DNA from 3 places in the Marinobacterium sp. BA1 genome. Region 3 is predicted to be linked to each of the others. Evidence: predicted binding sites of a transcription regulator. Region 3 holds the regulator's gene; each other region holds the start of a gene.
What was found. The regulator sigma-54, encoded in region 3, starts transcription at its own class of promoters, with help from an activator protein. The targets are predictions, from matches to a motif close to TGGCACNNNNNTTGCTNT.
Positions count from the first base shown of each region.

Region 1: a site for sigma-54 is predicted at 1,515-1,532, ahead of ACAM29_RS16615 (circularly permuted type 2 ATP-grasp protein). Genes of this name have one in related genera too.
Region 2: a site for sigma-54 is predicted at 1,724-1,741, ahead of ACAM29_RS00530 (phenol hydroxylase subunit). Genes of this name have one in related genera too.

Region 1 covers NZ_BAAFHC010000001.1:3,412,621-3,415,873, forward strand. The annotation lists gene ACAM29_RS16615 (circularly permuted type 2 ATP-grasp protein) at 1-1,362, opposite strand, end outside; gene ACAM29_RS16620 (tripartite tricarboxylate transporter permease) at 1,651-3,162, opposite strand; gene ACAM29_RS16625 (tripartite tricarboxylate transporter TctB family protein) at 3,162-3,253, opposite strand, start outside.
Region 2 covers NZ_BAAFHC010000001.1:100,275-103,527, forward strand. The annotation lists gene ACAM29_RS00525 (sigma 54-interacting transcriptional regulator) at 1-1,387, opposite strand, end outside; gene ACAM29_RS00530 (phenol hydroxylase subunit) at 1,783-2,094, shown strand; gene ACAM29_RS00535 (aromatic/alkene monooxygenase hydroxylase subunit beta) at 2,121-3,104, shown strand; gene ACAM29_RS00540 (MmoB/DmpM family protein) at 3,122-3,253, shown strand, end outside.
Region 3 covers NZ_BAAFHC010000001.1:2,294,833-2,298,085, reverse strand. The annotation lists gene rapZ (RNase adapter RapZ) at 1-53, opposite strand, end outside; gene ACAM29_RS11150 (PTS sugar transporter subunit IIA) at 55-516, opposite strand; gene hpf (ribosome hibernation promoting factor) at 538-828, opposite strand; gene ACAM29_RS11140 (RNA polymerase factor sigma-54) at 880-2,385, opposite strand; gene lptB (LPS export ABC transporter ATP-binding protein) at 2,437-3,162, opposite strand; gene lptA (lipopolysaccharide transport periplasmic protein LptA) at 3,162-3,253, opposite strand, start outside.

The sequences.
Region 1 (3,253 bases), 1.1 Mb from region 3:
GGTCAGTCCTCCGGTGGTGACGTAGGTGTCGCGTCCCTGCAGGATGAAAGGGCGCAGATCCAGATGACGCGGTTCCAGACTGCCGTTATCGACCAGCGTGGGGGCGGTTGAAAGTGCCAGCGTGGGCTGTGCGATGTAGTTGCGTGGGTTGTCCTGAATCAGTTTGGCGAACTGGGCCTGTTCCTTCTTGGTGGAGTGAGGCCCCACCAGCATGCCGTAGCCACCGGACTCATTGGCGGGCTTGACTACCAGCTTGTCCAGATTCTCCAGCACGTAGGCACGATGCTCGGGGTCGTCACACAGGAAGGTTTCAACATTCTTGATGATGGGTTCTTCGTTGAGGTAATAGCGGATGATCTCGGGCACGTAGGCGTACACAACCTTGTCATCGGCCACGCCGGCACCGGGCGCATTGGCCAGGGCGACCTTGCCTTTCTGCCAGGCGCGCATCAAACCGGGAACGCCCAGTACGGAGTCCTTGTTGAACACGGACGGGTCCAGAAACAGATCATCGATACGGCGATAGATGACATCTACCCGCTCAGGGCCGCTGATCGTTTTCATATAGACACAATCATCGTCACCGACTATCAGGTCTGACCCTTCTACCAGCTCGATTCCCATTTGCTGGGCAAGGAATGCGTGCTCGAAGTAGGCCGAGTTGAAGATGCCGGGGGTCAACACCACGATGACGGGCTTGCGGACATCCCGGGGCGACAGGGACGCCAACATGTCGAACAGGCTGGCACAGTAACCGTCGATGGGCAGGATATCGTCCTTCTCGAACAATTCGGGCAGGACGCGTTTGGTGATGGCGCGATTCTCCAGCATGTAAGACACGCCAGATGGCACGCGCAGGTTGTCTTCCAGCACGTAGAACTCGCCGTCACCGTCACGCACCAGATCGGTACCGCAGATATGCGCCCACACACCAAGTGGTGGTGTGATACCGATGCACTCGGGTCGAAAGTTGCGCGACTCGGTGATGATCTCGGCTGGAATGATGCCGTCCTTCAGGACCTGCTGTTCATGGTAGAGATCATTGATGAAGAGGTTCAGCGCCTTGAGGCGCTGCTCCAGCCCGGCAGCGGTGGTACGCCACTGTTTGGCTGAAATGGTGCGGGGCACGATGTCGAACGGCCAGGCACGGTCGATGTTGCCTTCCTCGGTATAAACCGTGAAGCTGACACCCATCTCCTGAATGGTGGCCTCTGCCATCTGGCGGCGCGATTCGATCTCTTCAGGAGGAAGGGACTCAAGGTAGTGGATCAGTTGCCGTGCAGGGGGGCGAATGCTGCCATTTCGGCCTACCAGTTCATCAAAATACCCGTTCGGGTCATACGATTTCCAATCCATCGTCATAGCCTGACCTGCCTATCATGCAGAAGCGACGCACTCTGATGGTGCTGATGCGTGCGCGGTATGTGCACCTTTGGTGCTCTTTCGGCATGGAGCGTCAGCCGTGCCCTGTGAAAGTGCAGCTGGCGATCTGTTAGCCGTTGCCTGTGAGGCATACAGCAATTAACAGGCCAAAAGCGAAAGGCTGCGACGAAGGTGGGTTAAATCGTGTTGTCTGGCCTCGATTGTAGCTGCGGCAGCATAAAGAAAAAGGGGGCATTGTATGGCCCCCTGTGGTTATCGGTTGATGTTTCAGTCAGCGGTACGCCGCATACGAACCCGGAGAATAGGTCCAATAATTGCCGGCAAAATAAGTCCCGCAAGCGCGATGCACCAGAGTCCAATAGACAGACTGCTGTCCCATAGCATGGTCCAGTCACCATCGTGAATCTGCATTACATGACGCAGGTTTTTCTCCATTTCGGGCCCCAATAACATGCCAAGAATAATCGGCACCAGCGGGATTTCTGCCTTGCGGAAAATGTAGCCCATGACGCCAAAGGCGATCATGAAGCAAAGATCGAACGCCGAACGACTGATGGCGTAGACGCCGACAAAAGCCACCATGGTGACGATAGGCAGCAGATAACGCGGAGGTATCGACAGCAAACGCACAAAAATGCCTACTAAAGGGATATTCAGCAGCAGGAGCAGAATATTACCCAGCAGCAACGCTGCGATGACACCCCAGACGATGTCGGCATTCTGGGTGAACATCAGTGGGCCAGGCGTGATATTGAACGATACCAGCATGGCCAGCAAAACCGCGGTGGTCGCACTGCCGGGAATGCCCAGCGTGAGCATGGGAACCAGCGCACCGGAAGCGGCACCGTTATTTCCTGCCTCGGGAGCTGCAATCCCGCGGGGATCTCCCTCACCGAAATAGCCTTTGGAACCTACAATCCGTTTTTCCAGCGTGTAGCTGACAAAGCTGCCCAGAGATGCACCGGCACCCGGCAGAACGCCGGCGATAAAGCCAAGAACACCGCCACGCAAAGAGGTTGGCAGTATTTGTACTACGCTTGCGAAGCTCAGACGCAGCGGGTTCATTTTGACCTCGCTGCGGGGTGTGGACCCCTGATGTGCTTCGATAAACAGCAGCAGCTCGGATACAGCAAACAAACCAACAATTGCGACGATGAAGTCGATGCCTTCAAAGAGCTCCAGTACATCGAATGTATAACGCTGAGTACCCGTGGAAAGGTCAATACCCACGGTCGCGATGGCCAGTCCAATACCGGCGGCCAGTGCTGATTTAACCGGATTCTTGCCTGTAACGCCGCCCAGGGTCGCGAACGCGAGTACAAAGAGAGCAAAGTATTCCGCAGCACCGAAACTGAGTGCGAATCGCGCCAATACAGGAGCCAGGAAAATAAGGCCGATAGTGGCAACCAAACTGCCAATAAACGAGGCCAGTGCCGAGAGCGCCAAGGCTTCGGCGGCCTTGCCCTGACGTGCCATCGGATAGCCGTCCAGACAGGTCATCATGGCAGGCTCATCGCCCGGGATATTGAGCAGAATTGAGGAGATGCGCCCGCCATACATCGCCCCAGCGTACACGGAGGTTAGCATGATCAAGGCGGTTTCCGGTGGCAGGCCGAGCGTGAACGCCAGCGGAATCATGATGGCCACGCCGTTGGCTGGCCCCAGACCCGGCAAGGCGCCGATAAGAGTGCCGATAAAGCACCCGAGTAGTGCGTAAAAGAAGTTTTCAAGGCTCAAAGCCGTATTGAAACCATCCATCAACAAACCCAGAGTTTCCATTATACCTCCCAAGGCCCAATGGGCAGCGGCAGTGCCAGCCCAAAGTGGAATAACAGAAATACCAGTGTGCTGCTGACAATGCCGGTCACGC
Region 2 (3,253 bases), 2.2 Mb from region 3:
GTTCGATCATGTTTTCCAGCTCGCGGATATTACCGGGCCACTTGTAGTTCATCAGGGCCTGCATTGCCAGATCGGATACACCCAGCGTGCGCTTGTTGTACAGGGTGTGATACTTCTCGAGAAAATGCTCAATCAACAGTGGAATATCCTCTGTGCGGTCTCGCAATGGTGGAATATGCACCGGATACACATTGAGCCGATAGAACAGGTCAGGGCGGAATTTGCCGTTGCGAACCGCCTCTTCAAGATCTTCGTTGGCAGCAGCCACCACACGCACATCGATGCGGCGGGTACGGGTATCGCCCACACGCTCCATTTCGCTTTCCTGCAGCACGCGTAACAGACTGGCCTGGGCGCGCGGTGATAGCTCGATCACTTCATCCAGGAAGATTGTGCCGCCGTGAGCGCGCTCGAACTTGCCTTCGCGGGACTGAACCGCACCGGTAAAGGCTCCCTTCTCAACCCCGAACAGCTCAGCTTCAATCAGGTCCGGCGGAATACAGGCGCAGTTGACTGCCACAAATGCCTTGTCGGCACGGTCTGAGCTGAGGTGCAGGCCGCGGGCGACAATCTCCTTGCCAACGCCGGTTTCGCCCTGCAGCAGTACCGTGACGCGACTGGAGGAGGCGCGGCGAATCAGCTGACACACATTCTTGAACGCGCCTGAGCGTCCCACCGAGTTGAACAGCAGGTCTTCACTCTGGTCAGAGCTGCGGAAGTTGTCGCGCAGATCACTTAGCTGGCTCTGCAATGAAAACAGCTCTTCGGCGATGGGGTCAGGCAACAGGTAGCGCTCCAGCTCGGCTTGGTCATCCCACTGCTCGACCGGCTTACCGACAATATGGCAGTGATCATGTCCCATGCCGGCGCATTGGGTTTCCTTGAAAATCACCTGTTGGCCCATGAAATAGGTCGTATAGCCGCTGGCATAGCCGATCAATGTCCAGCAGATAGGCTCCTCTGCAGGGCCAAAATCGTGCAGGTGCACATCGGCCTCATATGAGTCGAACCAGTCGAATTCTCCATGGAAAATGCCGTTATCCATGTCGATATTGAGCGCAACGGGTTTAACGTTAACCATCCCTTTGATGCAATGCAGCTGGGGGCCAACGAAGAAGGCATCCTCTTTTGACATGTCTGGCCTGACCTTGGCTACCAGTTCGGCATCTTTCCAGCCGGAGTGGTAGCCGAAACGCATCAAGAAGCCCTTGGCACGGTTGATGCCCAAAGTGTCAATCAGCTCTTTGCGCAGCAGACCCATTACACTGGAATGGATCATCAGCATGCGCTGTTCATTCAGCCAGATCTTGCCTTTGTCGCTTTCAAAGCGGATCTGTGACAGTAGGTCTCCGCTGCCGGGAAACTCTAGTTCTTGTGTAGTTGCCATAGTTGTTTTTATACCGGCTTGGTGTGAGCGATGTTCTGTGAGCGGGCCTGCAGCCCTTTTTCATTGTTGAAAGATTTCATGCGGATTTGAAAGAGAAAGTGCAAAACATACGACTAAAGTATCATTCGGTGTTCTTATCAAAATCAACGCGTATTTGATCATCTCATCAAAAAAATTCCTGAAATTTTATGAAATGAGCATTTTTTCAAGCGTGACTATTCATCCATGCAACGCACTGTTGCGATATTGTTTACATCGAATTGGGTGTTTTTATCTTATTTAAATCAATAGCTTGGTAGTTTATTGGGTGTCGTGTTTCAGCCGTTTTTTCCAATCTGGCACAGCTGTTGCTCTCTTCATTAACGAATGCATACGCCGATGAGCTGAGGACAACAATGACAAAACTCACACTGCACTCACGAAATGATGATCTGCCAAAGCGCTCGGATTTTGATCGCCTGACCAAATTCATTCGGGTGCGAAGCCAGCCCGGGGCTCGTTTCGTCGAGTTCGATTTTGCCATTGGTGACCCCTCCCTGTTTGTCGAGCTGGTGATGCCAAAAGGCGCGTTCGACGAATTTTGTGCCGCCAACGATGTTGTCCACATGACCGAAGATCAGATCCGTGAAGTCGATTCCGAAATGGAAAAATGGCGTTATGGAGAAGATACGCTCATGTCACACAACCACGATCGTGATTCCGAATAACAACAACTGCAGCTGGGAAGAGTTCCATGACCATTGAAATCAAAACAGCCACGCTGGAACCGGTTCGCAATACCTATGCCAACGTAGAGCGCCGCTTCGGCGACAAGCCGGCTACCCGCTATCAGGAAGCAACCTACGACCTTCAGTCTGAAACTAATTTTCATTACCGCCCACTGTGGCAGCCGGACCTTGAGCTGAATGATACTCGCCGTACCGCCATCCAGATGGCTGACTGGTACGCCCTCAAGGATCCGCGACAGTTCTACTACGGCACTTACGTGCAGCAGCGCGCCAAAATGCAGGAAAACGCCGAGAGCAACTACGCGTTCTTTGAAAAGCGCGATCTTGCCCGCCATCTGAGCGAAGAACGCCAGGCCGAGGTAATCCGCTACCTAGTGCCGCTGCGTCACCTGGAGCACACCGCCAACCTGAACAACATGTATGGAGCGGCTTACGGTTACGGTACCGCGATCACTCAGGCGTTGCTGTTTGATGGCATGGATCGGCTTGGCATTGCACAGTATCTCTCGCGTATCGGTTTGATACTGGACGGCAACAGCGGCGATGCACTGGCCGAGGCAAAACAGCAATGGATGGAAGCCGACATCTGGCAAGGGCTGCGTGCGTTGTGTGAAGAGATGCTGGTAACCGAAGACTGGTTTGAAGTGAGTGTCGCTCAGAACCTTGTTGTGGACACCCTGGTGTATGACCTTGTCTACGCCCAGTTTGATCAGTACCTGGCAGACAACGGTGCTCAGGATGTCGCCATGCTCACCGAGTTCATGCAGCTCTGGTACAAGGACACGACACGCTGGGTAGATGCCGTAATGAAAACGACAGCGGCTGAGTCCGAAGAAAACAAGGCGCTGCTGGCGCAGTGGATCGAGAAGTGGCGTGGCAAGGCTGCAGAAGCCCTGGCACCGCTTGCATCCGCCATGCTGAATGACGAAGCGCTGGCACAGTCGCTGGCAGAACTGGATAAGCGGGTCGCGAAGGCCGGCATCAAATAACAACAAGGAAATGCCCCATGTCCAAAGTATATATCGCGCTGCAGGATAACGATGAATCTCGCTACATCGTCGAGGCTATCGAGGAAGACAATCCTGAAGCGACCGTGATTCACATGCCGGCCATGATTCGCATTGAAGCCGAAAACTAT
Region 3 (3,253 bases):
AGGGCGGTGCTTTTGCCTGAGCCGGAGCGGCCGCTGATGACGACCAGTCGCATGTCAGGCGCCTCTGCAGAGAGTTTGAACGCGATCCAGCAGGCTTGAGGAATCTTCGCAGCTGCGCAGTGATTCACGGGTGCTGGAGTCGTTGAACAGCTCTGCCAACCCTGCCAGTGTCTGCAGGTGCTCTTCAGCGCCGTCTTCGGGAACCAGCAGGAAGCAGATCAGGTCGACTGGACGGTTGTCGATGGCATCGAAGTCAATCGGGCTGGACAGCGTCATCAGTAATCCGATGGCTGTTGTAACACCTGGAATTCTGCAATGAGGAATGGCAACGCCTTCACCGATACCGGTGCTGCCAAGGCGTTCTCGGTTGATCAGGCCGCTGAAGATATCTTCAGCGGCCATGCCGTCCAGCTGCTCGGCGATAGTCTGGCTGGCGAGCTCAAGCGCTCGCTTTTTGCTGACCACATCGACGTGGCAGAGTGTACGGGATGAGGTCAGCAGTTCTGATAGTTGCATGTCGTGACGTGCTGCTACCGGTTATTTGTGGGATTTGAGTTTTTCTTTGTGCTTGATGATCTGGCGGTCAAGCTTGTCCACCATGCCATCAATTGCAGCATACATGTCGTCATGCTCATGCGCTGCGAATACTTCACCGCCGGCCAGGTGGATATCGGCTTCGGCCTTCTGGCGCAGCTTCTCGACACTGAGGGTGACCTGTACATTGGTGATGTTATCGAAGTGGCGTTCCAGTCGGTCGAACTTGGTACGTACATATTCGTTCAGGGCGTCAGTCAGTTCGACGTGATGGCCAGTGATGTTGATCTGCATAGGTTTTCTCCTCGTCATAAAGCACGTTCTTCCGGCGTGCCTGTAGTCTCATTAAACCAGACGCTTGCGCTCATTAGAAGGCGGAATGTTCATCGCTTCACGATATTTTGCCACTGTGCGTCTGGCTACGTTAAATCCCTGCTCTTTCAGCAGGTCGGCTATCTTGTTATCACTGAGTGGTTTTGCGGTATTCTCCGCGCTGATCAGCTTCTTGATCAAGGCACGAATGGCGGTAGAGGAGGCAGCGCCTCCGTCTGACGTGCTCACATGGCTGGAGAAAAAATACTTCAGCTCGAAGATGCCTCGGGGTGTATGCATGTATTTCTGGGTAGTGACACGGGAAATGGTTGATTCGTGCATCTCTACGGCTTCAGCGATGTCATGCAGAACCATCGGCTTCATACCCTCTTCACCTTCCTCGAAAAAATCGATCTGGCGGGCCACGATCTCGGTGGCGACCTTGAGCAGGGTTTCGTTGCGACTCAGCAGGCTCTTCAGAAACCAGCGCGCTTCCTGTAGATGGTTTTTCAGATAGGTGTTGTCAGCGCTGTTGTCGGCCCGTCTTATAAGATCAGCATAGTCGGTATTGATACGCAGCTTGGGGGATGCCTCTGAGTTCAGGCTTACATTCCACTGCCCCTGCACCTTGCGCACCACGACATCAGGTATAACGTACTCTGACTGTTCACTGCTGATGCTGGTGCCCGGTTTTGGATTAAGCGACTGGATCAGACTGATGATCTGTTGCAGGGCCTCCTCCTTCAGGCGCATGCGGCGCATCAAGGTACGATAGTCATGATTACCGAGCAGACCCAGGTGATCGCGTACCAGGCGTAATGCCTCTTTCAGCATCGGAGTGTTTTCAGGCAGCTGGCGCAGCTGTATCTGCAGACATTCGCTCAGGTCTCGTGCGCAGACACCGGGCGGGTCAAACTGTTGCAGGCGGTGCAGTACCGTTTCAATCTCTTCAGGCTCGGCATCTGCAAACAGCTGGGGTTCGCTCCGGGTGAAGTGTTCCAGAACTTCATCTACGTCCGTGCGTAGATAGCCATCCGGATCGACAGCATCGATAAGGGCCATGGCGACCATACGGTCAGGGTCACTCATGGGGGTCAAGTTGAGCTGCCACAGCAGGTGATCCTGAAGGCTGTCTTCGGCCGAATCGTTATCACCGGGTTCCCAGTCATCATCACGGGCAGGACCGGGTGTACTCTGGTGCTGGAAGGTATCATCCCAGTTGCTGTCGGTGGACAGCTCACGAGGGATTTCATCATTCCACCGCTCTTCCAGTGCGTTTTCGTCCCAGCTGTCCTCGTCAGCGGTGTCGTTAGAGAGGCTGTCGGCAGAGGCGTCGTGACGATCATCACGGGCTTCAGTCTGGGCTTCTTCGGCGCTGTCCAGTTCCTCCTCGACTTCCAGCAGTGGGTTACTCTCCAGGGCTTCCTGGATCTCCTGCTGCAGGTCCAGCGTTGACAGTTGCAGCAGACGTATTGCTTGTTGCAACTGGGGTGTCATCGTCAGATGCTGGCCGATCTTGAGTTGTAACGATTGCTTCATATCAGAGCTGCCAGGTGGACGGAGTGGATGTACATGATTGACGACTCAGGATCAAAGGGAAAACTGCTCGCCCAGATAGGCACGGCGAACCTGTTCGTTAGCCAGGATCTCGGCCGGTGTGCCCTGTGCGAGTATTCCCCCTTCACTTACGATATATGCTCGTTCGCAGATGTCGAGTGTCTCGCGCACGTTATGATCGGTGATCAGAATGCCAATGCCGCGAGACTGCAGGTGGCGAATGGTTTGTTTGATATCGCTGACCGAGATTGGATCAACGCCGGCAAAGGGTTCGTCCAGCAGGATAAAGTCAGGCTCGGTTGCCAAGGCCCGTGCGATTTCAACACGTCGACGCTCTCCGCCAGACAGGGCCATACCCAGGCTATTGCGCAGGTGAGTAATGTGAAACTCTTCCAGCAGCTGCTCCAGTAATGCCTTACGATCCGAGGTATTCAGCTCCTTGCGAGTTTCCAGAATGGCCATCAGGTTGTCATGTACGCTCAGCTTCCGAAACACCGAAGCTTCCTGAGGCAGATAGCCGATACCGCGGCGAGCGCGCTCATGCATGGGCAGGCGGGTAACGTCGTCCTGGTGCAGTCGGATTTGTCCCCGGTCGGCGTGGATAAGCCCCACGATCATATAAAAGCAGGTGGTCTTGCCGGCACCGTTGGGTCCCAGCAGACCAACGATCTGGCCCGTTTCCATCTGCAGGGATACATCCTGTACCACCTGGCGCCCCTTGTAGCTTTTGGCAAGGTGCAAGGCTTCCAGTGTCGCCATCAGTTGGTCCCCGTCGGCTTGGGCTGAATCACCATTTTGACCCGTTCGCCGCCCTCGCGGTCGCTGCCGAAAGCGTTCACCACCGCACGCG